DNA from 2 places in the Pelagibacterium flavum genome. Region 2 is predicted to be linked to the other one. Evidence: riboswitches for the same ligand, from Rfam matches in the RefSeq annotation. Region 2 holds a riboswitch; the other holds the start of a gene.
What was found. A riboswitch is a leader RNA that binds a small molecule or an ion and turns the genes downstream of it on or off. The one in region 2 is predicted to bind cobalamin.
Positions count from the first base shown of each region.

Region 1: it holds a riboswitch for cobalamin, as region 2 does, so the genes downstream of both, OF122_RS12090 ((2Fe-2S) ferredoxin domain-containing protein) here and cobW (cobalamin biosynthesis protein CobW) in region 2, are expected to answer to the same signal.

Region 1 covers NZ_CP107716.1:2,407,313-2,422,499, reverse strand. Annotated here, with positions in the region: gene OF122_RS12120 (FadR/GntR family transcriptional regulator) at 1-39, opposite strand, end outside; gene OF122_RS12115 (ATP-binding cassette domain-containing protein) at 214-1,014, opposite strand; gene OF122_RS12110 (dipeptide/oligopeptide/nickel ABC transporter permease/ATP-binding protein) at 1,011-2,801, opposite strand; gene OF122_RS12105 (ABC transporter permease) at 2,798-3,745, opposite strand; gene OF122_RS12100 (ABC transporter substrate-binding protein) at 3,827-5,380, opposite strand; gene OF122_RS12095 (DUF1028 domain-containing protein) at 5,636-6,274, shown strand; cobalamin riboswitch at 6,305-6,525, shown strand; gene OF122_RS12090 ((2Fe-2S) ferredoxin domain-containing protein) at 6,626-7,345, shown strand; gene OF122_RS12085 (ABC transporter substrate-binding protein) at 7,342-8,280, shown strand; gene OF122_RS12080 (FecCD family ABC transporter permease) at 8,284-9,294, shown strand; gene OF122_RS12075 (ABC transporter ATP-binding protein) at 9,284-10,039, shown strand; gene OF122_RS12070 (pseudouridine-5'-phosphate glycosidase) at 10,264-11,181, shown strand; gene OF122_RS12065 (carbohydrate kinase family protein) at 11,184-12,074, shown strand; gene OF122_RS12060 (VWA domain-containing protein) at 12,222-14,498, shown strand; gene OF122_RS12055 (c-type cytochrome) at 14,683-15,129, shown strand; gene OF122_RS12050 (substrate-binding periplasmic protein) at 15,142-15,187, opposite strand, start outside.
Region 2 covers NZ_CP107716.1:3,556,771-3,571,957, reverse strand. Annotated here, with positions in the region: gene aztD (zinc metallochaperone AztD) at 1-651, shown strand, start outside; gene OF122_RS17900 (DMT family protein) at 703-1,077, opposite strand; gene OF122_RS17895 (VOC family protein) at 1,259-1,696, opposite strand; partial or broken gene OF122_RS17890 (winged helix-turn-helix transcriptional regulator) at 1,778-2,191, opposite strand; gene OF122_RS17885 (alpha/beta fold hydrolase) at 2,264-2,929, shown strand; gene OF122_RS17880 (aldo/keto reductase) at 2,940-3,917, opposite strand; cobalamin riboswitch at 4,007-4,329, shown strand; gene cobW (cobalamin biosynthesis protein CobW) at 4,564-5,616, shown strand; gene OF122_RS17870 (hypothetical protein) at 5,619-6,062, shown strand; gene cobN (cobaltochelatase subunit CobN) at 6,062-9,781, shown strand; gene cobO (cob(I)yrinic acid a,c-diamide adenosyltransferase) at 9,778-10,419, shown strand; gene OF122_RS17855 (hypothetical protein) at 10,416-10,946, shown strand; gene OF122_RS17850 (hypothetical protein) at 10,943-11,434, opposite strand; gene OF122_RS17845 (LacI family DNA-binding transcriptional regulator) at 11,566-12,585, shown strand; gene OF122_RS17840 (cobalamin biosynthesis protein) at 12,777-13,766, shown strand; gene OF122_RS17835 (cobalt-precorrin-6A reductase) at 13,741-14,505, opposite strand; gene cobA (uroporphyrinogen-III C-methyltransferase) at 14,578-15,187, shown strand, end outside.

The DNA.
Region 1 (15,187 bases), 1.1 Mb from region 2:
CTTGCGGCGAAGAGGGGCGGGGGTGTCGAGGGCGTTCATATCTTTTGCTCCACCCACCAGTCTGTCACCCCGGCCTTGAGCCGGGGTCCAGTACACGCAGGTCTCGCGGTTGAAACGCCGACGCTGACGGTTACTGGTTCCCGGGTCTCCGCCCGGGATGACGATTGTGGGGCGGACGGGATGATGGAGGGTATGGGGTTTTTAGGGAACATCTTACTGAGCCGCTGCGGCCAGCCTGGGCGCGCTGGCAATCAACTCCCTTGTATAGTCGTGGCCCGGCGCCGCAAACAGTTTCTCGGCAGTGTCCAGTTCCACCATCTCGCCCAGATACATGACCCCGACCCGGTCCGATACCGATTCCACGACCGCCAGATCGTGGCTGATGAACAGATAGGACAGCCCGAATTCGCGCTTGAGATCGTCCAGCAGCAACAGCACCTGCGCCTGTACCGAGACATCGAGCGCCGAGACCGGCTCATCGAGGACCATGATTTTCGCTTCCGCCGCCAGGGCCCGCGCGATGGCGATACGCTGCGCTTGCCCACCGGAAAATTCGTGCGGATAGCGCTCCAGCGTGTCCCTGGGCATCTGCACGGCTTCGAGCAGATCGCGCTTTCTCGCCTTGCGCTTTTCGGCATCATAGCCGCGCAGAAGGTTGAGCGGCACATCAAGAATCTTGTCTATCGTCTTGCGTGGATTCAGAGAAGCAACAGGGTCCTGAAACACGTACTGGATCATCCGCCCGAACGCCCGCGACCCTTCCGACTGCAGCGCGTCATATCCCTTGCCCCCGATTTCGATGGAGCCCGAGGTTGGCGTTTCCAGGCCCACCAGCATGCGCGCGATGGTCGATTTCCCCGATCCGCTCTCGCCCACAATGGCCAGCGTTTCCCCTTGCCTGAGTTCAAGCGTCACGCCCTTTACGGCCTGAACCTCGTGGCTCTTGCCACCAAACAGCGTCCGATTGCCCCCGAAGGTCTTGACCAGATCTTTTACGACGATGGCATTGCTCATGGCTGGCCCTCCGCAAACAGGGGCCGGACGGTGGCAAGAAAATCCTTGCCCTTGCCCAGCTCCGGCACGCAGGCGATCAGTTTTTTGGTGTAATCGTGCTGGGGATCGCGCAGCACATCCGGCGTCTTCCCGCTTTCGACGATAAGGCCATCCTTCATCACCGCAACCCGGTCGCACACCTGGGCGACAACCCCGAAATCGTGGGTAATGAGCAACAGCGCCAACCCGCGCTCGCGCCGCAGATCTTGCAGCAGGTCGAGAATTTTCGCCTGCACGGTCACGTCCAGCGCCGTTGTCGGCTCGTCGGCGATAATGATGTCGGGATCGTTGGCCAGCGCCATGGCAATGCCGATGCGCTGGCGCTGCCCGCCGCTCAATTGGTGCGGGAAGGCGTCGACCCTCTCGGCGGCATCGCGAATGCCCACCTGTTCCATCAGCGCGATAGCCCGCTGTCTCGCTTCCGCCTTGCCGACCGGCTGATGTGTGGTGATAGCTTCGGCGATCTGCTCGCCCACCTTGTAGAGGGGATGGAGCGTCGTCAGCGGGTCCTGAAACACATAGGCGACTTTCGAGCCGCGCAACGCCCTGATGCCGCTTTCCGAGCGCGAGAACACGTCCTCGCCCTCGATGGACACCGACCCGCCGGTGATGATGCCCGGCGGGGAGGCGACAAGCCCGAGCAGCGACAGGGCGGTGACCGATTTGCCCGACCCGGACTCCCCGATCAGCCCCATGCACTCGCCCTTGTTGAGTGTGAAGGAAATATCCTTGACCGCTGGAATGGTCGCCCGGCCGCGCTGGAAACTGGTTTCGAGATTGCGCACGTCGAGTATGGCAGTGGGTTTGTCCTGGGGCTCGGCGGCCTTCTTGCGCTCGATGCGCGTCACCGAAAGCGGGCGCGTTAGATCCCCGGCCCGCAGGCGCGGATCGAGCACGTCGCGCACGCCATCGCCCAAAAGGTTGATGCTCATGACGATGGCAAAGATCATCAGTCCGGGAATGACCGATACGTGCGGGGCATTGAACAAAAGGCTGCGCCCTTCGCCCAGCATCGAGCCAAGGTCCGATTGCGGCGGCTGTGCGCCAAGTCCCAGGAACGACAGCCCGGCGGTTTCAAGGATCATCCAGCCCACAGTGGTCGACATGGTGATCACGATCACCGGCAACACATTGGGCAGCACTTCGGAAAACAGGATCGCCGTGTGCGATTTGCCCGAAAGCCGGGCGGCGTCAACGAATTCCCGGCCGGCCAGCCCCACCGTGATGCCGCGCACGTTGCGGGCAAAGAACGGGATATTGACGACCGCGATGGCGTAAAGCGCGTTGAGCAGCCCCGGCCCGAGCACCGCGACAATGGCCAGCGCGAGCAGGATATAGGGAAACGCCATCAGCATATCGATGCCGCGCATCAATATGGTATCGGTGGTGCCCCGCGCATAGCCCGAAACCAGCCCGATCAGCGAGCCGATCAGCGCCGCGATCAGCGTGGCCGAAAGCCCCACGGCAATCGACACCCGCGACCCCCAGATCAGCCGGGCCAGAATGTCTCGGCCCAAATGGTCGGTGCCCAGCAGATGCCCGTCCGAAAAGATCGGCTGCAGCCGGTTGGCGGGCAGGGTGATGTCGGGGTCGGGAATGGGCAGCAACGGAGCGAGCAATGCCATCGCCCCGATCAGGACAAGGATGACAAGCCCCCCGGCCGCCAGCCGGTTGTTGAGCAAAAGGCTCCAGCTCGAAAGCCGTGCCGAGGACGCCTGAGGCGCGGTGGTCGCGATCGCCTGGGTCATGTCTTGAGCCTCGGGTCGAGAATGGCCTGCGCCACATCGGCGAGCAGGTTGATGAGGACGTAAGTGACGGCAACCACCAGCACGCCGCCCTGCACCAGAAGAATGTCACGGGTGGAAATCGCGTTGACCAGCATCGCCCCGATGCCCGGCCACTGGAACACGGTCTCGATATAGACCGCACCACCCATCACGAACCCGGCCTGGATGCCGATCACGGGAATGATCGAAACCAGCGCCGCCTTGAAGGCGTGCCGGTAGATCACCGCGCCTTCGTTGAGCCCCTTGGCCCGCGCCGTGCGCACGAAATCCTGCCGCAGCACTTCGAGCATGGCCGCGCGGGTGAGCCGCGCGATAACGCCGGTCGCGACAATGGCCAGCGTGGTGGCGGGCAGGATCAGATGGATCAGAAGGTCTGGCAGATCGCCGCCGCCATAGACGGCATACATGCCCGAAGCGGGCAGCACGCGCCATTGCACGGCGAACAGGAGGATGAAGATCAGCCCCAGCCAGAAAGCGGGCGTGGAAATGCCGATCAGCACAAAGAACGTGACGATCCGGTCGGTCCAGCCGAACTGGCGGACCGCCGAAACGACCCCGGCCAAAAGGCCCAGGATCGAACACAGGATCATTGAGGCGCCGGCAAGGATCAGCGTTGCGCTGAAACGCTCGAGAATTTCATCGAGCACCGGACGGTTGAGCCTGAACGACCGGCCGAAATCGCCCTGAAGGACATTGGTGATCCAGGCGATGTACTGCTCGGGCAGCGAGCGGTCGAGCCCGAGATCGCGATTGACGCGCTCGACATTTTCCGGCGTGGCGTAGGCACCCAGAATGGCCGTGGCCGGATCGCCGGGGATCATGGCCATGATCCCGAACACAATGATCGAAAGCCCGAACAATACGGGTATGGCGGCAACGAGCCGCTTGGCGATATAGGCCAGCATGGGCGGCCTCCTCTGTCCCTCCGGTGGAGACCGGCGGTTCTCCCGCCGATCCCGATAGTCGCTGGTAACCCGTCAGGCGCCCTATTGCTTGGAGACGTCGCCCAGCTGCAGCAGGAAGCTCGGCTGCAACGAGAAACCCTCCACCGCTTCGGTCGTCACCGCATTCTGCTGCCAGTTCGCGACAAAGATCCAGGGCGCGTCTTCATAGACGATTTCCTGCATCTGCTTGTAGAGATCGCCGCGCGCTTCGATGTCGGTTTCCACCCGCGCCGCCTCGAGCAATTCATCGACCTCTTCATTGGAATAGTACGACGAATTGAAGCCCCCGGCCTCCGGCCAGGCATTGGTGCGCAGCGTCAGGAAGGGCAGAACGTCCGGATCGTTGGTCATCCAGGCCATTTCCGCCATGTCGACATCCTCGCCGAGACCAGGATTCACGATCCCCAGGAACGTGTTCCATTCATAGGTCTCGATCGTCACATCGAACCCAACGGCCTCGAGATCGGCCTGGATGGCCGTGCCCATGGTGATCGGATCGAGCATGCCCGAACCACCTTCGGTGACATAGAAGGTGACCTCGGGGTTATCGACTCCGGCTTCGCTCAGCAATTGCTCGGCCATGTCAGGGTCGTACGGATAGGGCTCGAGATCTTCGTTATAGGCCCAGTTGAACGCCGGAGCGATCGGGCTGTCCGAGACCGTGGCCGTACCCTGCAAGATATCGTTGACCAGAGCGTCCTTGTTGACCGCGTAGTTCGCGGCCTGGCGAACCAGCTTGTCAGCGAAAGGACCGTACTGGGCGTTCAGCATCACATACCAGACGTGCGGCCCTGCCTGCTCATAGACCTCGAACGCGGAATCCTCCTCGAACTGGCTGACATTGTCGGGCGGAACTTCGACCATGACGTCGATGCCGCCTGAAAGCATTTCGGCAACCCGCGTGTTGGCATCGGTGATCGGGCGGAAGACCACGGCCTCGAGCGCCGGCGCGCCGTCCCAATAGTCCCGATTGGCTTCGACCACGACACGGGTGTTCGACTGCCATTCGACAAACCGGTACGGACCGGTCCCCGACGGATTGCGCCCGTAATCGTCCACATTGTCCATCACACCCTGTGGCGACACGATGAGCCCCGTGGGATAGGCGAGGTTGGACAGAAACGGCGCGAACGGTTCGGTCAGAACAAACTCGACGGTGTGCTCGTCGATCACGTTGACGCTGTCGACGGCCGAAAAGTTGAACGACAGCGGGAACGGCCCCGTATCGTAATAGGGATGGTCCTCGTCCAGCATGCGATCGAAATTGAACTTCACCGCCTCGGCGTTGAACGGCGTGCCGTCGTGGAACGTGACACCTTCGCGCAGATTGAAGGTATAGGTCAGCCCATCGTCGGAAATCGTCCAGTCCGTGGCCAGAGCCGGTTCGACTTCCAGCGTGCCATCGGCATAGCGGACCAGCCCGTCATAGATGTTGACCAGGATGCGAAAGTCGTTGACCGCGGTGGAAACCTGCGGGTCGAGCGACTGCGGCTCGGCGATCTGTCCGACGATAAGGACATTGGGTGGGGTCTGGGCGACGACCGGCGATGCGGCCATCAGCGCGGCTATGGCGGCCCCGGCTAAAAGCTTTTTCATGACAACCTCTCCTTTGGCGCATTGGGTGCGCGGTAAACCAGTGAACGAACCTTTGCGGTTCTGACTTGGCCCCCAGAGCTTGCCGTGGAGGCGCTGGTCTGAAATTAAATTTATCAGCATAAATGGACATGGCAATACATTTATCGCTATAAATTACACGAGGACTTTCAGAAAAAGTGGTCCCCACTTTCTCGTCTCGAAAGTCCGAGCGAAAAAGAAGATCCGCCTTAAAGGCGGCAGGGAGAATTTTTGCCCATGACGTTCTCGATCCTCGCCCACGACCGCGCAACCGGTGCTTTCGGCGTCGCGACAGCCACGGGCGGACCCGCCGTCGGCTCGCTGGTGCCCCACGCGCGCGCAGGGGTGGGGGCGCTGGCAACCCAAGGCTACACCAATCCGCTCTATGCCTTTGACGGGCTGGCGGCGCTCGAAGCCGGGCAGGGGGCCGAGGCAATCGTCTATGCCCTGACAATTGCCGACCCCGAGCGCGAACGGCGGCAATTGATCGTCATGGACCGCACGGGCGCAACGGCGGGCTGGAGCGGCTCGGACCTCACCGAGAGTGTGGGCATGCAGTTGCAGACCGATATCGCCATCGCCGGAAATCTTCTCGCCAACGCCGATGTTGTCCCTGCCATGGCCGAAGGCTTTTTGCGCGCCGGCGGGCCGCTGGAACTCCGCCTTCTGGCCGCCCTGACGGCAGGCGACGTGGCGGGCGGCGATGCGCGCGGCATCCAGTCTGCAGCGATAAAGACCTTTTCTGACCAGCCCTATCCGGCCATCGATGCGCGCGTGGACTATTCACTGACCCCCCTCGATGACCTTTCCACCCTGCTCGAAAAGATCCGCGTCGGCGACTATGCCGATTTCGTCGCGACGCTGCCTCGGCGCTGAACCCCCTTGCTCCCACCCTCGCACAGGGCTATGTCTTGCTCCGCTGACGGTTCCGCCAAGTAGAGCGCGGATGAAAAGGGAATACCGGTGCGGATTACCCATAAGGGGCCAATTCCGGAGCTGCCCTCGCAACTGTAAGCGGCGAATCGCAACGCCAGACCACTGACGAAAGTCGGGAAGGGGTGTTGCACTGTCTTCGAGATGAAGACTATGCCGCGAGTCAGGAGACCTGCCGCCTGCAACAGACCAACAAGCCGGACGAGGTGTGCCGGCAGGGGGCAGGTATGGATTTTTACGCAGCGCGTCCGCTGACACAAAGCCCACCGCCTTCTCGCAAGAGAAGGTGGGCTCATGACACCTGACGCAATTCTCTTTCTGATTTCTCAGCCCTATCTGAAGGGCAGGCGTTTGAAGGCGCTTCAGGCATCGCTGACCCGAGCGTGCCCGATCCCGTGCGCCATCGTTCGCATGGAAGGCCGCGAGGCCGGGCCGATGTCGGCGCTCGACGCGCTGGTGGGCGAGGGCGCACAAAATATCCTCGTTCAGCCGGTCGGCATCCCGTTTTCCGACAGTCTTTTCGCCTGGCTGCCCGGTGCGCTCGCCCATTGGCAGCGTGAGCGCGGGTTTGATGGCGAACTGGCCCTGGCGTCCGATCAGATCGGCGATGAGGCCGTACTGGCGGCAATCGCCCGATCCAGCCTCGATAATGCCGCCGAAGCGACGCCTGTGGAGACTGATCGCGGTTCGATAGATGGCGCGGGCTGGGACGAGGTGCCGGCGCATCGGCACCATCTTCTCGTCTGTACCGGCCCGCGCTGCAATTTCCGCGAATCCGGCCCACTCAGCGCCATTCTTGCCGAGGAACTGACGCGCCAGGGTGTGGCGCGCGATTGCCTGGTGGCCACCACCGGCTGCCTGTTCCCCTGCAACAACGGCCCTGTCGTAGCCCATTATCCGGCCGGACACTGGTACCGGCTGGCGAACGCCGATGATGTCGCCCGCTTCGTTTCGACCGTTTTGAAAGACGGAAAATCGCTCCCCCAATTGATGATCCATGAGGTATCGCAATGAACCTGCTGCGCCCGGCACTCGCCGTCGCCCTGTCGCTGTTGACCAACTCGGCCTTCGCCCAGACAATTGAGAGCTGCGACACCAGCTTTGCCTATGACTCCCCGCCTGCGCGCGCCATTACGCTAAACCAGCAGGCAACAGAGGTCATGCTGGCGCTGGGGCTCGAAGACAGAATGATCGGCACCGCCTATCTCGACGACACGATCCCCGACCAGTGGCTCGAAGCCTACAATTCCGTCCCGGTGCTCTCGGACCGCTATCCGGCAAGGGAAGTGGTGTTGGCCGAAAACCCCGACTTTCTTTTTGCCGGCTTTGCCTCGGCCTTCAACGACACCAACCTGGGCGCCGAAGCCGAATGGCACGACATCGGCATCGGGACCTATGTGGTCAATGCCGAATGCCGCAATCAGCACCCCGCCGATATACGCATGACCACCGATCCCATCTTCATCGACCTTGAAAGCATTGGCGCGCTCTTTGGCGTCGAGGATAAGGCGGACGCACTTGCCGGCAATATCCGCACGCGGCTCGACGCCGCGGCAACCGGCGCGTCGGGCGCCGGGCTGACGGCCTTTCTCTTTGACTCGGGCACCGACACCGCCTTTTCTGCGGCCTGCTGCGGCGCGCCGGGACTGCTCATGGAGTCGGTCGGTCTTGAAAACATCGCGGGCGACATCGAGGGCCGCTGGGCCGATCTGGCCTGGGAAACGGTGGCGACGGCGGATCCCGACGTCATCATTCTGATCGAAGCCGAATGGTCGACCGCCGAGGAAAAGCGCGCACAGCTCGAAAGTGACCCGGTGCTCTCCCAGCTCCGTGCGGTCCGGCAACGGAACTATGTCGTCGTCCCGTTCTCCGAAACCATACTTGGGCTGCGCTTCGTCGATGGGGTCGAACGCCTCGCAGCTGGCCTCCAACAGTTGGACCTGAACTAGAACATGAACCGCGCTCCCTACGGCGTCACCCTCGGGCTGGCGCTAGGCTTTCTCGTGCTCGCCATGCTGGCCGGTGCCTTCTGGGGCACCGCCGATCTGCCGTGGGATGCGCGTATCAGCGCGCTGCTGCGCCTGCCAGACGCGCAGCCCAATCTGCAATTGATCATCTGGGAATGGCGCCTGCCGCGTGTCATCATGGTGGCGCTGGTCGGGGGCGGGTTGGCGCTGTCGGGCGTCATCATGCAGGCCCTGCTGCGCAATCCGCTGGCCGAGCCCTACCTTCTGGGCCTGTCCTCCGGGGCGTCCGCTGCGGCGACCGCCGCCATCGTCTGGCTGCCCGCCACGTTCGTTGCCAGTTTCGGGCTCGACCTGCTGGCCTTTCTGGGCGCAATGCTTGCCTTTATTCTCACCCTCGGGCTGGCCTTCCAGCCGGGCAGGGGCATGGATAAGCTGGTTCTTATATTGGCTGGCGTTGCCATATCGCTGTTTTTTTCCTCGGTTTCCGCCTTTTTCATCCATCTCGCCGATCCCCAGGTCACCCGCGAGGCATTGTCCTTCCTGATGGGCTCCGCCGCCGGCGCGCGCTGGGCAGACCTTCCGCCGCTGGCCATCGCCCTGCCGCTCGGCCTGCTTGCCACATGGCTGTGCGCCACCATGCTCGACGCCGTGCTGCTCGGCGACGAGCGGGCTGTGGCCCTTGGCGTGCCGCTGCCGGTCCTGCGATTGGCTCTGCTCAGTCTCGCCGCCCTTCTGACCGGGCTGTCGGTGGCCGGAGCGGGGATCGTGGGCTTTGTCGGGCTCATCGTGCCGCACATGGCCCGGCTTCTGGTCGGCGCGCCCCACAAAAAGCTGATCCCGCTGGCCGTGGTGCTCGGCATGATCGTGCTGGTGGTGGTCGATCTGCTGTGCCGCATCGTGCTGGCCCCCGAAGAACTGCCGCTCAGCGTACTGCTGGCGCTGTTTGCGGCGCCCCCCTTTGTCTTCATCCTGCGGAGGGTGCGCCGTGGCTTCTGACCCGATTGTCACTCTTGAAGCGGTCTCGCTCAAAAAGGGCGAGGCGCAATTGCTCGACGGCGTCTCGTTTGCGCTCGAGCGCGGAAAATTCCACGCGCTGCTGGGCCCCAACGGCGCCGGAAAATCGAGCCTCATGCGCGTCCTCTATCGCGCCGAGGCCGACAATACCGGAACGGTCCTTCTGGATGGAAAGCCCCTCAAGGACTGGCCCCGCAAGGCCTATGCGGCGCGGGTCGGGGCACTGGTCCAGGAGTCCGTGTCGCTGGCCGGGTTGACGCTCTACGAGGTCGTGGCGCTCGGTCTGCTGCCGCTGGCGCTGCCCCGCCAGGAGGCTGCGGCCCGGTGCAACGAAGCCCTGTCCCTCGTCGGTCTCGCCGGGCGGGCAGGAGAGGATGCCGCCCATCTCTCCGGCGGCGAACAACAGCGCCTGTTTTTCGCGCAAATTCTGGCGCTCGACCCGGAAATCTACATTCTCGACGAGCCCCACAACCATCTCGACCTGCACTACCAATATGTATTGCTCGAAGCGGTCAAACGCCGGGGCAGGACGGTTCTCGCCTCGTTCCACGATCTCACCCTCGCCACCCGCTTTTGCGACCGGGCATTCTTGCTCGACCACGGCAGGCTGGCGGCCTCGGGGACACTGGCGGAGGTCCTGACGGCCCAAAGGCTGGCCCAAGTGTACCGGATCGATGCCGAGCTGGCCGATGATGTGATCCGGATCAAGGGCGCCATCACGGCATAGCGGCTACCGCTTTCTTGCGACTCTATTCCCTTGTCACCCCGGCCTTGAGCCGGGGTCCAGTACGCTCCGTGCCAGCGATACCGGCACCAGCGCTGCCGGTTACCGGATTCCGGATCCCCGGCCCGGTATGACGCCGGAAGAAAGAGGCAGGAAAGGCTAAAGATCGCTGCTTGCGCTGTCGCCCCGGCTGTGGTTTGCATCGCCCAAACGCACAAGGTCCTTTCATGTCTGATTACCTCGAGATCTCCCCCGAGATCAAATACGCCCTGGCTGACGGCCAGCCAGTCGTGGCCCTCGAATCTACGATCATCACCCACGGCATGCCCTATCCGCAGAACCTCGAGACCGCGCTGGCGGTGGAGCAGGTCGTGCGCGACAATGGCGCGGTGCCCGCCACCATCGCGGTCATGGGCGGCAAATGCCATGTGGGCGTGGCCGGCGAAACGCTCGAGGACCTGGCCAGGACCGGGCTTGAAGCCGCCAAGGCCTCCCGGCGCGACCTCGCAGCCATCCTCGTCAAGGGCCTCACCGCCGGAACCACCGTCGCCACCACCATGCAGATCGCTGCCATGGCCGGCATCAGGGTCTTTGCCACCGGCGGCATCGGCGGCGTGCATCGCGGGGCCGAATCCACCTTCGATATTTCCGCCGATCTCACCGAGCTGTCCCAAACCCCTGTCGCCGTGGTTTGCGCCGGCGCCAAGTCGATTCTCGACATTCCGAAAACCCTCGAAGTGCTTGAATCCAATGGTGTTCCCGTCATCGGTTATGGCACCGACGCCTTCCCGGCCTTCTTCGCGCGCGAAAGCGGATATGGGGTCGATTACCGCCTCGACACGCCCCAGGAGGTCGCGGCCCTCATCGCCACACAGGCCGCGCTGAACATGACCGGCGGCGTTCTGGTCGCCAACCCGATCCCCGAGGCCGACGCCCTCGACGCCGACGAAATCAACGGCCGCATCGCCGCCGCCATCGCCGATGCCGAGCGGCAAGGCGTGACCCGCAAGGATCTCACCCCCTATCTGCTCAACCGCATCTTTGAGCTGACCGACGGCAAGTCGCTGGTCGCAAACATCGCACTGGTCAAGAACAACGCCGCCGTGGCAGCCCGGATCGCGGCCGCCCTCGTCAAGAACCACTGACCGTGACTGGCCGCATCCTCGTCGTTGGCGACGTCATCACCGATATTCTCGTCGTGCCCGAAGGGCCCGTTGCGCGCGGCACCGATACACCGGCCACCATCCGCCAGATGCCCGGCGGTTCGGGCGCCAATCAGGCCGTGTGGCTGGCGGCCATGGGCGTCGACGCCCATTTCGCCGCCCGCGTGGGCGCCCCCGATGTGGTTCGCCTTCGTCGCCATTTCGAAGGGCAGGGCGTCACCGCCCATCTGAGCGGCGATGTGGCCAATCCCACCGGCACGCTGATCTGCCTTGTCGATCCCGATGGAGAGCGCAGCTTTCTCACCGATCGCGGTGCCAACGCCCACCTGGGTGAAACCGATCTCCCTTTCGAGCTGCTCGACGGCATGGACCGGCTGCACATCTCGGGCTACGCCCTGTTTGAGCCCAGGCCCCGCGCCGCAGTCATGGCGCTGGCCGCCCGCGCCAAGGCAAGAAGCATCCCCGTCAGCATCGATCCGGCTTCAACGGGCTTTCTGGCCGCTGTCGGCCACGACAATTTCCTCGGCTGGGCGGCGGACGCCGAAATCATTTTCCCCAACGCCGACGAGGCCGAGCTTCTGACTGGGCAGACCGATCCCCACCGCCAGATCGCGGCCCTGCTCGGGGTTTTCCCCCGCGCGGTCCTCAAACGCGGCAATCAGGGCGCCATCTTCGCCGCGCGAGGCACCGAGCCGCGCGCGGTTCCCGCCGAAGCTGTCGAAGTGGTCGATACCACCGGCGCCGGCGACGCATTTCTGGCAGGCTTTCTGGCTGCCGAGCTGCGCGGAGAAACCCCCGAAGCTGCCCTGGCTTCCGCCATCGCCGCCGGCGCGCGCGCCGTGACGAGGCTAGGAGCGCAGCCGCTGGCGCTATGAATTATTTGTGACGTTTTGCAAGGACTTCAGCACCGCTGGGGGTGATTGCCAGACGTTCTAAAATTGCGTTTACTGCGCCCGCGGCCTGGCGTGTCTTTGTATTTGGATCCTCCTGGCGCTGCGCCGCAAAACGGGTAGGGGACGACGATGAAACGCATCCAGACATTGGCTATGGCGGCAATATTGGCCACTGGCCTTGGCACCACTCAGGCAGCCGCACAGGACGTGATGGTGGTCTATGACGCTTCAGGCTCCATGTGGGGCCAGATTGACGGGGTCACCAAGATCGAGATTGCCCGCGAGGTGCTGGGCGACCTCGTGAACCAGTGGTCTGCCGAGACCAATCTGGGTCTTGTGGCCTATGGCCATCGCCGTGAGGGCGATTGCGGCGATATCGAAACGGTCATTGCGCCCCAGCCCATTTCGCCCGCCACATTCATTGATGCGGTCAACGCCATCAACCCGCTGGGCCGCACACCGCTGTCGGCTGCAGTCGAACATGCCGCCGAAGAACTGGTCTATCTCGAAAACCCCGCAACCGTGGTCCTGATCTCGGACGGCATCGAAAACTGCGAGGCCGATCCGTGCGCGCTGGCCAGCCATCTCGAAGAGCGCGGCATCGCGTTCACCACCCACGTAATCGGCTTTGACGTGGCGTCCGAGGAATATGCCCAGCTTTCCTGCATCGCCGAAAACACCGGCGGCGTCTTCGTGCCGGCCTCCAACGCCAGCGAATTGGCCGACGCGCTCGATGAGGTCAAGCAGGTGATCGAGGAGGCGCCCGAGCCCGAGCCCCAGCCCCAACCCGAGCCTGAACCCGAAGTCTCCCAGGTCGATATCAAGGCACCGGCCAGCGTAACCGTCGGCATGCGCTTCCCGGTAAGCTGGGCGCCAACGCTCGAGCCAAGCGATTATGTGACGATCGTTCCGGTCGGCGCCGATGAGGGCAGCTTTGGCGACTATCAGCGCGTACGCGACGATTCCGAGCAGGAATTGAGGGCCCCGGCCGAAACCGGACTTTACGAAGTCCGCTACGTCTTTGAGGAAACTGGAGAAACAGCCGGCTCGACCCCGGTTGAGGTTGTCGATGCCGAAGTCACCGTCACAGCCCCGGAGTCCGTCACCACCGGTGCCCGGTTCACCGTGAGCTATACCGGTGCCGTCGATGGCACCGATTATGTCACCATCGTTCCGGTCGGCGCCGATGAAGGCAGTTACACCGATTACCAGCGTGTGCGCGATGCGTCCGAACAGGACCTGACGGCCCCAGCCGATCCGGGGCTCTATGAAGTGCGTTACGTCCTCGATGAGGGCGGGCGGACAATGGCATCGACCCCCATTGAGGTGGTCGAACCGCAAACCACGGTTTCCGCGCCCAAGACGGTGACAGTGGGCGCTCGCTTCACCGTCGGCTACACCGGTTCGGTCAATGGCAACGACTATGTCACCATTGTTCCGGTCGGTGCCGAGGAGGGCAGTTACACCGACTACCAGCGTGTGCGCGATGCGTCCGAGCAGGAACTGACGGCCCCCGCCGAACCTGGCCTTTACGAAGTGCGCTACGTGCTTGACGAAGGCGGGCGGACCCTCGCGTCGGCGCCCATAGAAGTTGTTGAAGGCGAGACGACGGTTTCGGCGCCCGAAACCGTGACCGTCGGTTCGCGGTTTACCGTCAACTACACAGGCGCCGTCAATGGCAATGACTATGTCACCATCGTTCCCGCCGGAGCCGATGAGGGCAGCTATCTCGATTACCAGCGTGTGCGCGATGCGTCCGAACAGGAGCTGACGGCCCCCGCTGAGCCTGGACTCTATGAAGTCCGTTACGTGCTCGATGAAGGGGCACGCACCATGGCCTCGACCCCGGTCGAGGTGGTGGATGGCGATGTGAGCGTTTCGGCGCCCGAAATCGTGATTGCCAATGCGCGCTTTGCGGTGAGCTACACCGGCACCATCAACTCCAACGACTATGTGACGATCGTTCCCGCCGGAGCCGAGGAAGGCAGCTATGGCGATTATCAACGCGTCAGGGACGACACCGAGCAGGAACTCACGGCACCGGCCGATCCAGGGCTCTATGAGGTTCGCTATGTGCTCGATGAGGGCGGGATCACCATGGCCTCAACACCGATTGAAGTGCTTGAAGAGGGCAGCGCCCTCGATTTTGGCGCCGGTCTCGATGTGCCCGCTTCCGCAGCGCCGGGAGAGACGATCCTTGTGACCTGGACTGCGGATGTCGAGGGCGCGCGGGTGTCGCTGGCGCGCACCGATCAGGCCGATTTCGCATGGCTTGAAGCCCAGCCCGCCAGTGCCGAAAAGGCCACCAAGTTCAAGCTGCCCGACGAACCCGGCACATACGAGATCCGCTTTCTCGACGTGGCCAACCAATCGGTGCTCGGCCGCTCCCCGATCACCGTCGAGTGAAGCATTGCGGGCGGTGCCAAGGCGCCGCCCGCAATGCCGGGCTGATCCCCCCGACCACCCATATTGTGCTTGCAATTGCCTTTGGCGTCGGCTTTGCTGTTGGCTCAAGGACCATCTCGCCTCACCTCAAGATGCCTTCCCTTGATTGGCTTCTGTGAGAGCTGGTCCGCAACGGGAGGAAATTATGGGTCCCATCATTGGTAGCCCCGCGTCTCGCTTGGTGATGCTCACCGGGTTGGTCGCTGGCACCTTTTCTCTTTCCGCACCGGTTTTCGCCCAGGACGACAGCACCATGAGCCCGGTGCACTATTCATCCGAGCAGGCCGATCGCGGTGAGGACAGGTTTGAAAGAGACTGCGTCGACTGCCACGGAGACGATCTGCGCGGCGGGTTGATCGGCGGGCCGCCATTGCGCGGGCTGGCGTTCGAGCAGAAATTCGCCAACGGGGCACCGGCCTCGGCAATGTTCGGGTTCATGAGCTTGCTGATGCCGCCCAATGCGCCGGGCCGCTATTCGCCCGAGGTCTATGCCGATCTGATGGCCTATATCCTGCAGGAAAACGGCTTTCCGGCCGGCGATCCGCTGCCCTCCGACATGGAATCGCTCAACAAATTGATCGTCCAGAAGTAAAGGGCCACGCGGTCACGGGGCAGGCGTAGCCGCAAAATCGTACTCTTCGAGGATGGCG
Region 2 (15,187 bases):
CCCTCCAACTTGCCCGTCGGTATCAATGTGCTCGACGCCGACGACCGGCAGGTTGGCGATACCCACGCCTGTCCCGGCCTTCATGGTGAGGCAAGTTCCGGCAATCTGCTTGCCATCGCCTGCGATACGGGCCTTCTTCTGGTCACTGACAGCGCCGATGACCCCCAGATAACCCATCTCCCCTACGATGAAGCGCTGCCCGAGGGCAAAAGTTCGACCCTGCTCGGTGGCGTCGGCATCCAGTATTTCCTCGGCAATTACGGCGCCGACCGTCTCGTTCTGATCGATCCCCATCAGGAAAGCTTCCGCCTCGTCGATCTGCCCACGCGCCGCGTGCATTTCGCCGTCGATTCCGTCCGGCCGCAGTTCGCCTATATCTTCACCGAAGACGGCAATTTGCACCGTCTTAACACGCTCTCGGGTGAAATAAGCGCCACTCTCGAACTCACCGGCCCCTATTCCATGGACGGTCATTGGTCCGACCCGCGCCCCCGCATCGCGGTGGCGGGCGACGAAATCCTCGTCACCGACCCCAACGCTTCGCAGATCCATCGCATCGACGCGGTCGCCTTCGAGCCTTCCGGCACCATCGCCGTCGATGGCCTCCCCATGGGCATCGTCGTCGCCGGCGGCTCCGGCGCCGTCCATTGACACTAAAAGGACCGCCTTTCGGGGCGGTCCCTCCTGCCATCAGACAGGGCTCTAGCGGATCGGCCCCTTGAAGATGAAAAACGCCCCCAGCGCGATAAAGCCGAACCCGAGCATGTGGTTGAGTGTGAATTTTTCGCCGAGATAGAAAATCGCAAACAGCGCGAAGACCGAGAGCGAAATCACTTCCTGAATGGTCTTGAGCTCGGCCGCCGAATAGGTGCCATACCCGATCCGGTTGGCGGGCACCGCCAGCCAGTATTCGAAAAACGCGATCCCCCAACTCACCAGCACCACCACCCACAGCGCCGCTCCGGGAAATTTCAGATGTCCGTACCAGGCGAACGCCATGAAGACGTTCGAGGCGATCAGGAGCAGGATCGGGGCAGCAAGGGAGAAAAGAGAAGGGACGGCAGCAAGGGCGGTCATGAATCAGGTCTCGGACATCGCCACGATTGGCGGACCGAAATCGAAAGCGCGCTTCCCGCGCCAAAATCAAGCCCAATCCTTATCCGCGCACGTCGAACCTTCGAAAATGTACATCCTGATGCGGCCATGGGCTGATCCGGTGCCGCGCTCGCACGAGCCTGCCGGCACCGACCGGATTTCTTCAGCGAAGTTCCTGGGCGAGCCCGATCAGCAGCCCCTCCGGCCCACGGATGTAGCAAAGCCTATACGCGTCTTCATACTGAACGACTTCGCCCACCAGCTGCGCGCCGCGATTGCCGAGCTTTTCGAGCGTTTCGTCGATATCGTCCACGGTGAACATGACGCGGAGGTAGCCTAAGGCGTTGACCGGCGCATTGCGGTGATCCGCCACAACGGCGGGGGTGACGAAGCGGGAAAGCTCAAGCCGGCTATGACCGTCCGGCGTACGCATCATTGCAATCTCCACGCACTGGTCGCCCAGTCCGGTGACCCGTCCGGCCCATTCTCCTTCGATGGTTGCCCGCCCTTCGAGCTCGAGCCCCAGCTCGCCAAAGAATTCGATCGCCCGGCCGAGGTCTTCGACGACGATTCCGACATTGTCCATCCGTTTGAGTGCCATGTATCCTCTCTACATATTGTCGTTTAGACCGTAAGCTCATACCTGCCTGCCAAGCGGCAGGGTGTTCTATGGGGCTCCAGCCAGATGAACCGCCCGCAAGGCGTCCATATGCGCCTCCACCGCGCCCGGCCCGGCCCGGTCCCGCGCCTCCCCTGTTGCGGCCAGCACGGGGTCGACCGGCATATAGCGGCGGCTCCAGCGGCTGATCTGCGCGATCACCGGCAGAAGTTGGATGCCTTTTTCGGTCAGCGAATAGATGGCCTTGAGGCGATGGCTGGGGTCGTCGGCCCGGGTGATGATGCCGATGCGCGTCAGCATGGCCAGCCGGTCCGCCAGAATGTTGGTGGAAATACCTTCGTCCGAGGCCAGGAACTCGCGGAAATGCCTTTTGCCCGCAAACATCATGTCGCGGATGATCAATAGGGTCCATTTGTCCCCGAACACTTCAAGGCCGAGATTGATCGGGCAGCCGGAGCGAAAAGGCGATGAGTCCATAGGGTTGACTCTATGTCTAATGGTTGTAAAAAGCAAGTGATTGTATTTTGCAATCATAAAAAGGAGGAAGCGATGACGACCTTTGTTGTGGTGCATGGTGCCTGGGCTGGCGCCTGGGGTTGGGATCTCGTGGCAAAGCGGCTCCGCGCGGCGGGCCATGACGTGCATGTGCCGACGCTGAGCGGGCTGGGGGAGCGCTCGCACCTTGCGCAACTGCCCATTACCCTGAGCACGCACATCAACGACATCGTCAACGAGATGGTCTGGCATGACCTCAGCGATGTGGTGTTGGTCGCCCATTCCTATGGCGGGTTCGTCGCCACAGGTGTTGCCGAGCGTGCGCTCGAGCGCATCGCTTCGATCGTCTATCTCGATGCCTTCATTCCTGAAGATGGCCAGTCCTTCGAAGACATCATGGGTGAGAAACTCACTGGTCCGGTGGTGCCGGCCCCGGAAATCGGCGACGGCGAATACGCCACGAAGGCCGAATGCGACCGTGTCGCTGCTCTCTCCACGCCACAGCCGACGGGCACTTTCACCGAACGCCTCAAAGTTACCGGCGCCTATCTCAAGATCGCCCGCAAGGCCTTCATCCTCGCCACCGGCTGGGATGGTTTCGGCTCTGTCGCCGCTCCGCTGCGCAACGATCCGGCCTGGACGGTACACGAATTGCCCTGCGGCCACGACGTCCCGTTGCTCATGCCCGATGAACTGACGGCATTGCTGGCAAGGGCCTGACCCAGCCGGCTCAGATCTCGCCGCGAATATTGGGTCGCACCTTTTCTGCATAGAAGGTGGCGAGGCTTTCATGGACCGATCGCGGCAATTCGGGTAGGTCCCCGGCCTCTGCGTTAACCCCGATCTGGTCGGGCCGCGAAACCCCGGCAATGATCGTGGAGACCGCCTTGTGGTCCAAAATCCAGCGCAGCGCGAAAAGGCTCATTCTTTGGCCCTCGGGCACATAGCCGCGCAACTCGTCGGCCAGTTCCACCCCGACCTCGAACGGGATGCCGCCAAACGTCTCGCCCACTGAAAATGCCTGCCCGTCGCGATTGTAGCTCCGGTGGTCGGTGGGGGAAAATTCGGTGTCGCGCGTATATTTGCCCGACAGCAGCCCCGAAGCCAGCGGCAGGCGCACGATCACCCCCACATCGCGCTCCATCGCTTTGTCGAGCAGGCTTTCGGCCGCGTCCTGGCGGAAGATGTTGAAGATGATCTGCAGCGTCGCCAGCCCCTCGTGCTCAAGACAGATCTCCGCCTCGGCGATCGTTTCCACGCTTGCGCCCCAGTTCTTGATCAGACCTTCGGCCTTGATCTCATCCATCCAGCCAAAGATTTCGCCCGCTTCGAGCACGTCGCGCGGCACGCAGTGCAGCTGCGCCAGGTCGATACTGTCCACGCACAGCCGCCGTGCCGATTCTTCAAGGCTCTCGCGTACCCCGCCCTTGGTGTATTTGTCGGGATAGAGCGCCGCCGCACGGCCCACCTTGGTGGCCACCACCAGCCCGTCGGGCTTGCCATAGAACGTGCCGATCCGGTGCTCGGAAAGCCCGTTGCCGTAAACGTCAGCGGTATCCCAGAAATTGACCCCCAGCCGCGCCGCATTGGCCAGGATCGTCGAGGCGTCATTATCCTCGATCGGGCCGAAATCGCCGCCCAGCTGCCAGGTACCCAATCCGATTTCGGAAACCAGAAAGTCGGTTTTGCCCAATCGCCGCGTTTTCATCTTTATCCTGCCTCTCCGATTGTCTGGTTCTCTCTGGTGATAAGCGAGCACGCTCTCCGATGCAATTGACGCGGGGTCATTGCGCGTGGCACATCTAGAACCGTGTTGGTTCCCCTTTCGTTGCAAGAGTCGAAACGGGAAGCAAAAGGGAACACGGTGCGGACGACCCAAAAGGGGCCAATGCCGTGGCTGCCCCCGCAACTGTAAGCCGCGATGGATTCCGGAAAATCCACTGATCCTGAGGGTCGGGAAGGCATCCGGAAGCCGATGAAGCGCTTCCAGCAAAAGTGGATATCACTTTTGCGGTTCGGAAGCGCGCCCGATGAGAATCGGGAGCCATGAGGCGATTGGACAATCGCCGAATTGCTCGAAAGTGGCCAGCCAGGAGACCTGCCAGCACAGAGAACCGGCCCCATGATGGGGGCGGCATTTCGCATTTGCACACGGAGGGTGTTGCTGTGACGACCAGAAGTTTTCCCGCGGCCGGCCCGCGATCCGTCCTGTCCGATCCGCCCTTTGCCCGTTAGGGGAGCCGATCGCGCATAGGACATGTTAAGGCGACAGGTCCGCTGCGCCCACCGCGCAGCCGCTCTGCGCGGCGCCCCCTTTCAGCCTAGATTGTTTCAGCTATTCCATGGAGGGTCGCATGACCTCGAAAATCCCGACAACCGTCATCACGGGCTTCCTCGGCGCCGGCAAGACAACCCTTGTCCGCCATCTGCTCGCCCACGCCAAGGGCAAGCGCATCGCGCTCATCATCAACGAGTTCGGCGATATCGGGGTCGACAAGGACGTGCTCGCCGGGTGCGGGGACGAAACCTGCCGCGAGGAGGATATGATCGAACTGGCCAATGGCTGCATCTGCTGCACCGTGGCTGACGATTTCATCCCCACCATGAACCAGATCCTTGCCCGCCCTGACCGCCCCGATCACATTGTCATCGAAACCTCGGGGCTGGCACTGCCCCAGCCCCTGATCCGCGCCTTTAACTGGCCCGAGATCAAGGCCGAGGTCACCATCGATGGCGTGGTGACCGTTGCCGACGCCGCCGCGCTCGCCGAAGGCCGCTTCGCCGCCAACGAAGAGGCCGTCGACGCCCAGCGCCGGCTCGATGAAATGCTCGATCACGAAACCCCGCTGGGCGAGCTTTTCGAAGACCAGATGGTCGCCGCCGACATGATCGTTCTCAACAAGACCGACCTTGTCGAACCCGCCGCCCTCGAAGCCGTCGAAGCCGAACTCAAAAAGCACATGCGCCCTGGCACACAGATCGTGCGCGCCGCCAACGGCCACGTCGATACGCTTGCCCTGCTCGGTCTTGGCATGTCCACCGAGGACAATCTTGAGGGCCGCGAAAGCCATCACGAGCTTGAGCACGATGGCGAGGGCCATGAGCATGACGATTTCGATTCGTTTTCGCTCACCATCCCTTCCGGCCCCGGCCGCGACCAGCTCCTCACCGCCATCGCCGATACCATCGCCACCCATGACGTTTTGCGCCTCAAAGGCTTTGCTGCCATCCCCGGCGCCCGCGCCCGCCTGGCCATCCAGGCGGTCGGCCCCCGCGTCAACGCCTACTTCGATAGAGATTGGCAAGAGGGCGAAGCGCGCGAAACCCGCCTCGTGGTCATCGGCGAAAGCCCCCTGGCCCGCGATGCCATCGAGGCGAGCCTGAAAAAGATTGCCGAGGCGGCATAGCGATGACAGGGCCGGATACGGAAACTGCCTATCGACGCTCCCGACTGGCGCTTGCGGCGTGGATCGTTCTGGCCGGCCCTGTCATTGGCGCACTGGTGACGTTCGTTGCCTTCATGGTCGTCGGGCGGTCCTGGGAAAACGAGTCATTCCTAAATCTTCTCCCGTTCATATTCATCGGCCATCTCGTTTACAGCTGGCAGCTTGGGTTACTCGCGGCCATCGCCGCCGCCGCACTTTGGCTGGTGGCCGATGATATGCTCTACACCACCTCACAACGCTGGACCGGCGTGATCCTGATCGGGGGGATGACCGGTGCAGTCTTGCCGCTACTCGTTCTGAGCGTCGTTTCTGGCCGCAATCAGTTGGACGCGCTTACTATCATGTCCACAGCCCTTGCTGGCATTGTCGCCTTGGCCCTCACGGTCCGCCCCTGGAGCGACCGCTGATGCATCTGCTTGCCGCCCAGGCCGGTGCGCTCCAGCAGGAAGGCGAGGCCATCGACCTCGCCCAGACCCCGGGCGATTTCGCCTTCGCTTCGTCCGCCGATAGCGAACTGGCCATGCTCGCCGCCGCCGCCGATAGGGCTGGCGAGGACGGCTTGCGGCTGGCCAATCTCATGCGGCTGACCCACAATTTCTCGGTGGACCTCTGGTGCCAAGATACCCTCGCTCATTCCAAACTGATCGTGATCCGCCTCATCGGCGGCTCGGCCTATTGGCCCTATGGCTGCGATGAAATCGAAATGCTGGCACGGCAAAAATCGATTCCTCTGGCCTTCCTGCCCGGCGACGCGGTCCCCGATCCTGTGCTGTTGTCCCGCTCCACAATCCCCGAGCCCGATTGGCACGCCCTTCACAAACTGTTTTTGACCGGCGGCCCTGACAACGCCGATGCGATCCTATCGGCCTTTCGCGCCCTCGCTGCGGGCAATCCCATCGCCCATGCCCCCGATCCCTTCCCCGCCTTCGGCTTCTGGGATCGGGAACGAGGAATTGTCGGCCAGCTGGCGCGGGATGTTTGTCCCGAACCGATGGGAACGACGCGCGAAAAGCCGGCCCATGTGCCCATTCTGTTTTACCGCGCCGTCCTCGAGGGTTCGGGCACAGCGACGCTCGAAGCGCTGATAAGCGGGCTGGAGCGTCACGGTCTGGCGCCAGTGCCCATCGTCATCTCCTCGCTTAAATCTCCCGACTGCGCTGCGTTCGTGCGCCAAGCTTTGGGTGACATCGAGCCTGCCGCCATCTTCAACCTCATCGGCTTCGCCCTTGGCATCAACGATCTCGCCCCCGAGAAAAACCCGTTCGCCCTCACCGATGCGCCGGTGATCCAGCTCGTCCAGGGCTCGCGCCCACCCATCATGTGGGAAGCCGACCCGCGCGGCTTGACCTCCAAGGACCTCGCCATGCAGGTGGTCCTGCCCGAAATCGATGGCCGCGTCGGCGCGCTGATCGTCGGCCACAAGGCCGAAGCGGTCTGGCACGAGCGCACCCAATGCCCGCTCACCGCCTTCACCCCCGAACCCGACGGCATCGCCCGCGCCACCGACCTCGCGCAAAACTACGCCCGCCTGCGCGCCAAATCGCCCCCCGAGCGCAAGATCGGTCTCGTCCTCGCCAACTACCCGCTAAAGGATGGCCGCCTCGCCAACGGCGTCGGCTATGACGCCCCCCAGTCGAGCGTCGAAATTCTCAAAACCCTCGCTGAAGCGGGCTATCATGTTCGGCCTGTTCCGCCGTCGGGCACCGCCTTCATCGAACACCTCCAATCCGGCCCTACCAACGCCCGCCCCCGGCAGGGCACTTCGGACGCCACCCTTCCGATTGAAACCTACAAGGCCTGGCTCGAAACCCTTCACCCCTGCATCCGCGAGGATGTCCCCGCCCGCTGGGGCACGCCGGAAGCCGATCCCTTCGTGCGCGGCGACGCCTTTCATCTGCCCATAAAAATCTTCGGCAACATCGCCATCCTGCTCCAGCCGGCCCGCGCCTACGATGTGCCCGAGGAGATCAGTTTCCACGATCCCAATCTCGTGCCTCCTCACGCCTATATCGCCTCCTATCTCTGGCTGCGCCATGCGTTCGGCGTCGACGCTCTTATCCACAATGGCAAGCACGGCAATCTCGAATGGCTGCCCGGCAAGGCCAATGCCCTCGACAGCGAATCCTACCCCTCGGTCCTCTGGGGGCAGGTGCCCCATTTCTACCCCTTCATCGTCAACGATCCGGGCGAAGGCACCCAGGCCAAACGCCGCACCGGCGCCACCATCATCGACCATCTGGTCCCCCCTCTGACCCGCGCCGAAACCTACGGCCCGCTCAAGGACCTCGAAGCCCTGCTCGATGAATATTATGCTGCCCTCGGCATGGACCAGCGGCGTCTGGAGAGCCTCAAACGCAAGATCCTCGATTTCACCCGCGACGCCCGCCTCGATCTCGATCTGCGCCTGCCCGACGATGAAACCGAAGCGCTCAACCAGATCGACAATTTCCTGTGCGAGTTAAAGGAAGCCCAGATCCGCGACGGCCTGCACATCTTCGGCCAGTCCCCCACCGGCACATTCGAGCGCGATCTGCTCGTCGCCTTCGCCCGCGTCCCGCGTGGAGAAGGGCAGGGGGGCGATGCTTCGCTCATCCGCGCGTTGGCCGACGATCTCAAGCTCGGCATCGATCCCCTCTCCCTCGACCTTTCCGCCCCCTGGAGCGGCCCTAAGCCGGATGTCTTGGCCACCAATGGGATGTGGCGCTCCAACGGAGACACCATCGACCGCCTCGAAGCCCTCGCCGCCGATCTCGTCACCGGCCGCGCGCCCGATCCCGACTGGACCGCCACGGTGGAAGTCCTCGATACCATCGAAACCGCCATCCGTCCGCGCTTGGCCGCTTCCGGTCCCAACGAGATCAAATCGCTCCTCGACGGCCTCGCCGGAAAGTTCGTCGCCCCCGGCCCCTCGGGTGCCCCCACCCGTGGCCGCATCGATACGCTGCCCACCGGCCGCAATTTCTATTCGGTCGATAACCGCGCCATCCCTACCCAGACAGCATGGGCACTGGGGCACAAAGCCGCCGAAAATCTCTTGAAGCGCCACTATCAGGATCATGGCCTCTGGCTCACTTCGCTCGCCATGAGCGTCTGGGGCACCGCCAACATGCGCACCGGCGGAGACGACATCGCCCAGGCTCTGGCCCTGATCGGCGCCAGGCCCGTCTGGCAGGGCGCCTCGCTCACCGTTTCGGGCTATGAGATCATCCCGCTCGCCAAGCTCGGCCGCCCCCGTGTCGATGTCACCTTGCGCATTTCGGGCCTGTTCCGCGATGCCTTCCCCGCCCAGATCGCCCTGTTCGATCGCGCCATCCGCGCCATCGGGGCCCTGGATGAACCCATCGAGGACAACCCCATCGCCGCCCGCATGCGCACCGACGCTCTGGCCATGATGGAACAAGGCGCCACACAGGACGAAGCGGGTTTGCGCGCCGGCCACCGCATTTTCGGCGCTGCGCCGGGAGGCTATGGTGCAGGCATCGGCAAGCTGGTCGATACTGGCAAATGGGCCGAAAAATCGGACCTCGCCGAAGCCGTCCTCGCCACCGGCCAATACGCCTATGGCGCCCACACCGAAGGCGTGCCCGAAAAAACGCTGTTTGCTGCCCGCCTCAAATCGGCTGATGCCGTCGTCCATGTCCAGGACAATGCCGAGCACGATCTGCTCGATTCTGATCAGTATTATCAGTTCGAAGGCGGCCTTTCCGCCGCCGTCGAAACCCTCTCGGGCCACAAGCCCGCCGCCTATCATCTCGATACCTCGCGTCCCGAAACCCCAAAAGTCCGGACGCTCGAGGAAGAAATCGCCCGTGTGATGCGCGCCCGCGTGGTCAATCCCAAATGGATCGACGCCATGAAGCGCCACGGCTATCGTGGCGCCTTCGAGATCATCGCGACGGTCGATTTCATGTTCGGCTTTGCCGCCACCACAGGCGCCATCAAATCCCACCATTTCGACCTGGCCTTCGCTGCCTTCATCGAGGACGACGTCACCCGCGATTTCCTCATCACCGCCAACCGCTTTGGCTATGATGAGCTGATCGAAAAGTTTTCCGAAGCCCGCATCCGCGGCTTCTGGACCCCCCGCTCCAATTCCGCCTACGCCTATCTCGAGGACGAGACATGACCGAACGCACCAAAAAGACCGACCGGATGACCGAGGCCGAACGCGACGCCTATCACGCTGAAAAGATGAAAAAGAAAAAGGCCGCCCGCGACAAGCTGGTCGAGGCCAATTCGAACGAAAAGGGCCTGCTCATCGTTCACACCGGCAAGGGCAAGGGCAAATCCACAGCCGCTTTCGGCATGGTGTTCCGCGGCATTGCCCACGGCTTCAAAATCGGCATCGTCCAGTTCGTGAAAGGCAAATGGCACACCGGCGAGCGCGATATTCTGGAGCACTTCCCCGATCAGGTCTCGATCAACGCCATGGGCGATGGCTTCACCTGGGAAACCCAGGACCGCCAGCGCGATCTGGCCGCCGCCCGCCAGGCCTGGGACCGGGCCAGGGAACTGATCGCCGATCCCGACTACCAGATGGTCTTGCTCGACGAACTCAACATCTGCCTGCGCTACGACTATCTACCGCTCGATGAAGTCCTCGAAACCCTAAAGACCCGCCCGGCCGACAAGCACATCATCGTCACCGGCCGCAACGCCAAGGACGAATTGATCGAGATCGCCGATCTGGTCACCGAAATGACCCAGATCAAACACCCCTTCCGCGAACAGGGCATCAAGGCCCAGGCGGGGATTGAGTTTTGAGCCGTGCCGTCATCATCGCGCTGGAGCCGGGCGACGAGCCGCTGCTCATTCGTGCGCTGCTTGAAGTCCAAGGCATTGACGTTCAGCTTCGCCGCATCGGAGGGCCGAGCGCGGTTCTGACCGCGTTCAATTTCAATGGTGGCCCGAGCGACCTTGCTATCATCACCGGCCATGGTGACGACGAAGGGTTCATAATGCCTGAAATGGCGCGCGGGATCGACACGCTCGATCTTGCCGGTAACCGCCTCCGCGCTACTGATCTCACTGGAATACGGGTAGACGCCTCAACGGTGATATCGACGGCTTGCGGCACCGGGACCGACGCTTTCGCCGCCGCCCTTCTCGCCGCCGGCGCTGCCCACTATATCGCCCCGAAGGACTACCCGGACGGCGCCGCGATAGCCCCGATTTTAAGCGGCCTCATCCATTCGGTCTTCGGCCGAGCCATGTCATGGCCCGATGGCATTGCAGCGGCCAATGCTCTGGTGGCTCCCGACGATCGCTTCCGGCTCTGGCCTGCTCCTTAAAAACACGCCCCGTCCTGCGCCAGGCTCTGCCCCAGCCGGTTGACCACGGCGTCGAACGCCGGCACGTCCATCGCCGGATAGTCGAGCCGCACATTGGCGGTTTGCTGCCCGTTACAGACAAGAATGGTCTTGGCGTAAAAGACGTGCCCGCCGCGCGTTCCGCCCCACGCCGCCCAGTCCGGAGTTTCCGAGCGGTAGGTGATCGTCCAGCCTTCAGCCTCTTCAGCCCCGATCCGCCCCCGCATCTCGGCCAGAAAATCGGCCTCTAACACCGGCCCGCCCCAGGCGGTAATCACCGCCCGCCCGTTCGAAGCGCGAAACCTTTTGCCTTCTCCAGCCACCTGGGCCGGGCCCTCGGCGGCAAAATCGGCCGGAATATCGACGGCCGCGCCGAATCGCGGGTTAACGTAACGCGTCCAGTCCGCCGCCGGAAAACTGCCGGAAACGCTGGAGAAAATGGCTATGGCAAACACAAATCGGCGCAACATGGAGCGATGATTGCCCGGCGAATATGGCTTTCGCAAGCCGCCTTGATTCCATTGACTTCGCCCGTGGTTCCGCTCCGGCCACAATTGGCGTAAACAGGGGCCTCAAAAGCAGCTGTTTGGGGCAGGGGCAAGTGAAAAGACCATCCATCGGAGACGTGGCGCGCCAGGCCGGCGTGTCGACGGCCACAGTCTCGCGGGCCATCAACGCGCCTGAAACCGTCACCGAAAAGACCCGCCGCAAGGTGCAGGAAGCCGTTGACGCCCTCCATTATGTGCAATCGGAAACCGCGCGCAATTTCAAAAAGCAGCGCGCCAACACCGTCCTCGTGGTCGCCGCCGATATCGGCAACATCTATTATTCGGAAATCTTCCGCGGCATCCAGCGCCGCGCTGAAGCCTCTTCCTATTCCACGATCATTGCCAATCCCAGCCCCGGCGGCACCCAGGATCTGATCCTGTCCAATTTGCGCAATGCCAGGGTGGATGGCGTTATCATTCTCTCGGGCCACGAAATCGCCGACCACGACCTTGAACTGTTGCAGCAGCTCTATGCCGGCCCCCCGCCCATCGTCGCCATGAGCGAGGAGCGCGGCTATATGCGCGTGCCCCATATCCTGATCGACAACGAACGCGCCGGCTATGTCGCCGGCCGGCATCTGATCGAAATGGGACATACCCGCATCGGCCACGCCTATGGCCCCCACCGCACCCCGGTACGCCGGGCCCGCGCCAACGGCTTGCGCCGCGCCATGGGCGAAGCGGGGATCGCTGTCAACGATACCTGGTTTTTCGAAGGCGGTTTTTCGGCCATTGGCGGGCGCGCCGCCGCCCAGAGTTTCCTCTCGCTCAAGGACCGCCCCACCGCCATTTTCTGCGCCAATGACGAGGCGGCCATGGGCTTTATCTCCCAGCTTCACCGCTATGGCATTTCGGTGCCGGACGATCTCTCGGTCATGGGGTTCGACGATATCGTGCTCGCCGATACCTATGTGCCCGGCCTCTCGACCGTGCATCAGCCCAAAGAGGAAATGGGGCGCCACGCCATGAATCTGGTCCTCGACATTATCGAAGGGCGTACAAAGGCCGAGCTCCCCATCATTGAGTTGCCCGTCCATCTGGTCCCCCGCGAGTCGGTCGCTCGCATCACCTGACCGCCGGGCCGAGGCTGCCCCCAGCCCCTCCTCCCCACCGCCGTCATTCCGGGCGAAGACCCGGGATCCAGTACCCCCAACCTCTCGTCGATCCGCCATATGCGCGGCGTCCCCGCCCCAACACATTGCCCACTTCCCCCAACCGTGCTAGGCGAAAAACCGAACTGCCTCACTCAACTTAAATTTTGGCGTTGAAGACCCCGCTCGTATTTTCCACCTCGCCTCGCGGCGATGAGATCGCCCGTCACGTCGCCCAGCTTCTGGGTGCGCCGGTGCATTTGTGCGGTCCGGGCCGGATAGACGCCGCGCCTCTGGCTGCCGATGCCTATCGTCAGGGCGCTCCCATCGTCGGGGTGTGCGCCACCGGCGCGTTGATCCGGCTCCTCGCCGGCACGCTGGGTGACAAGATGTCCGAACCGCCCGTGGTTGCGGTTTCCGCCGATGGCAAGGTTGCCGTGCCCCTGCTGGGCAGCCATCGCGGCGCCAATGCTTTGGCCCGCTGGATAGCGGACGGCTTTCGCGGCTTTGCCGCTGTCACAGCCACTTCCGATTCGCTCTACGATTTCTCCCTCGACGATCCGCCCCCCGGCTATGTGGTGGCCAATCCCGAGGCGGTGCGCCCGCTGATGGCGGCGCTCCTCAAGGGGGAAAAGCTGCGTGTCGAAGGCCTTTCGGGCTGGCTCGAACTGGCCGGCTATCCGGTCTCGCGCGATGGCAGCCAACTGCTCCGCCTCACCGAGAGCCCCGCGCCAGGCCCCGGCCTGCTCGTCCACCCCAAAACCATCGTTGCGGGGCTGGGCTGTACCAGCAAGGCGGCGGCCTGCGAGGTGATAACGCTGGTCGAGACCACTTTGGAAGCCGCCGGCATCGCCCCAAAGGCCCTTGCCGCGCTGGCCACCATCCACACCCATGGCAGAACACCCGCGCTTCTCGAGGCCGCCACCCATTTCGGCGTGCCCCTGCGCACGTTCACCCGCCGGGAAATCGACCGCGAGAAAAAGCGGCTGGCAACCCCTTCGGCCAGTGTCCAGGCGGCCATCGGACTTTCGGGCGTTTGCGAGGCGGTGGCCATAAAGGCCGGAACGCTCATCATGCCCAAGCGGATCGCGGGCAATGTGACCTGTGCCCTGGGACGGGCCGATACGCCTGTCGACGTCAACCGGTTCGGAAAATCCGCTTGACGCTTTCGTGCGCCCAAACCACCGAATCCACGGTTTCTGCCTTGGGCAGAAGGGGGCGCCGGATCACGATGATGGGGATTGAAAGCTCTGCCGCCGCAGCCAGTTTGGCTGCCACCTGCGCGCCGCCCGAATTCTTGGTCACCAGATGGGTGATGCCGCGGTCTTCCATCAAGGCGATTTCGCTCGCAAGCGTAAACGGCCCGCGCGCCGCAATCACGTCCCAGTCATCGGGCAGCCCGGCCGGCACCTCGATCATGCGCGCTGTGTAATGGCAGCTGGTGCGGGCCAGGAACGGTCCCAATTCCTGCCGGCCCACCGTCAGCAGCACCCGCGCGCCGCGCGGCAGGGCGTCCACTGCGTCCTGGGCGGTCCCCACCTCGACCCAGACTGCACCCTTGGGCGCTTCCCACGCGGGGCGTTCGAGCCGGATCAGGGGTACACCGGCGTCCGAAGCGGCGGCAACGCCATTGATCGATATTTGCGCCGCAAAGGGATGGGTCGCGTCAATCAGCATGTGGATGTCATTGGATTTGATATAGGCGGCCAGCCCCTCCTTGCCGCCAAACCCGCCGATCCGCACGATACCCGCCGGAAAACGTGGATTATCGGTCCGCCCCGCCAGTGAGGTGATGACGTCGTAACCGGTTTTAACCAGCATGCCCGCAAGTTCGCGCGCCTCGGTCGTTCCCCCAAGGATCAATATGCGCTTGCCAGTGGTGTCGCGATTGCCCGAATTCATGGCATAGACTTATACAACACCTTCAAAAAGGAAATGGGGATTCGCGTGCTCGGCTGGCTCAAGCGCAAATCGATGAACAAGGGCCATTTCGCTCGTCTCGATGCCGCGCAGTTTCCGGTGTTCGCGCCGGGCTCGGTCTGGCTGGTTGGCGCCGGCCCCGGCGCGCCCGGCCTTATCACGCTTTTGGGCTATCACGCTCTGGGGCAGGCCGATGTCATCGTCTATGACGCCCTCGTTGGCCCCGGCCTGCTCGACATGGCCAATCCAAAAGCCGAAAAGATCTATGCGGGCAAGCGCGGCGGAAAGCCTTCGGCCAAACAGGCTGACATAACCTTGAAACTCGTCGAACACGCCCGCGCCGGCAAGCGCGTGCTGCGGTTGAAGGGGGGCGACCCCATGATGTTCGGGCGCGGCGGCGAGGAGGTCCAGACCCTTGCCCGCGAAAACATCGCTTTCCGCATCGTGCCCGGCATTACGGCGGGGATCGGCGGGCTGGCCTATGCGGGAATCCCCGTCACCCATCGCGACACCAACCACACCGTCGTATTCCTCACCGGTCACGACGAAAAGGGCGGCATCCCGCAGGGCGTGGATTGGGGCTCCATCGCCACAGCCTCCCCGGTCATTGTGATGTATATGGCCGTCAAGCATCTCCCCTCGATCGCAAAAAAACTGATCGCCG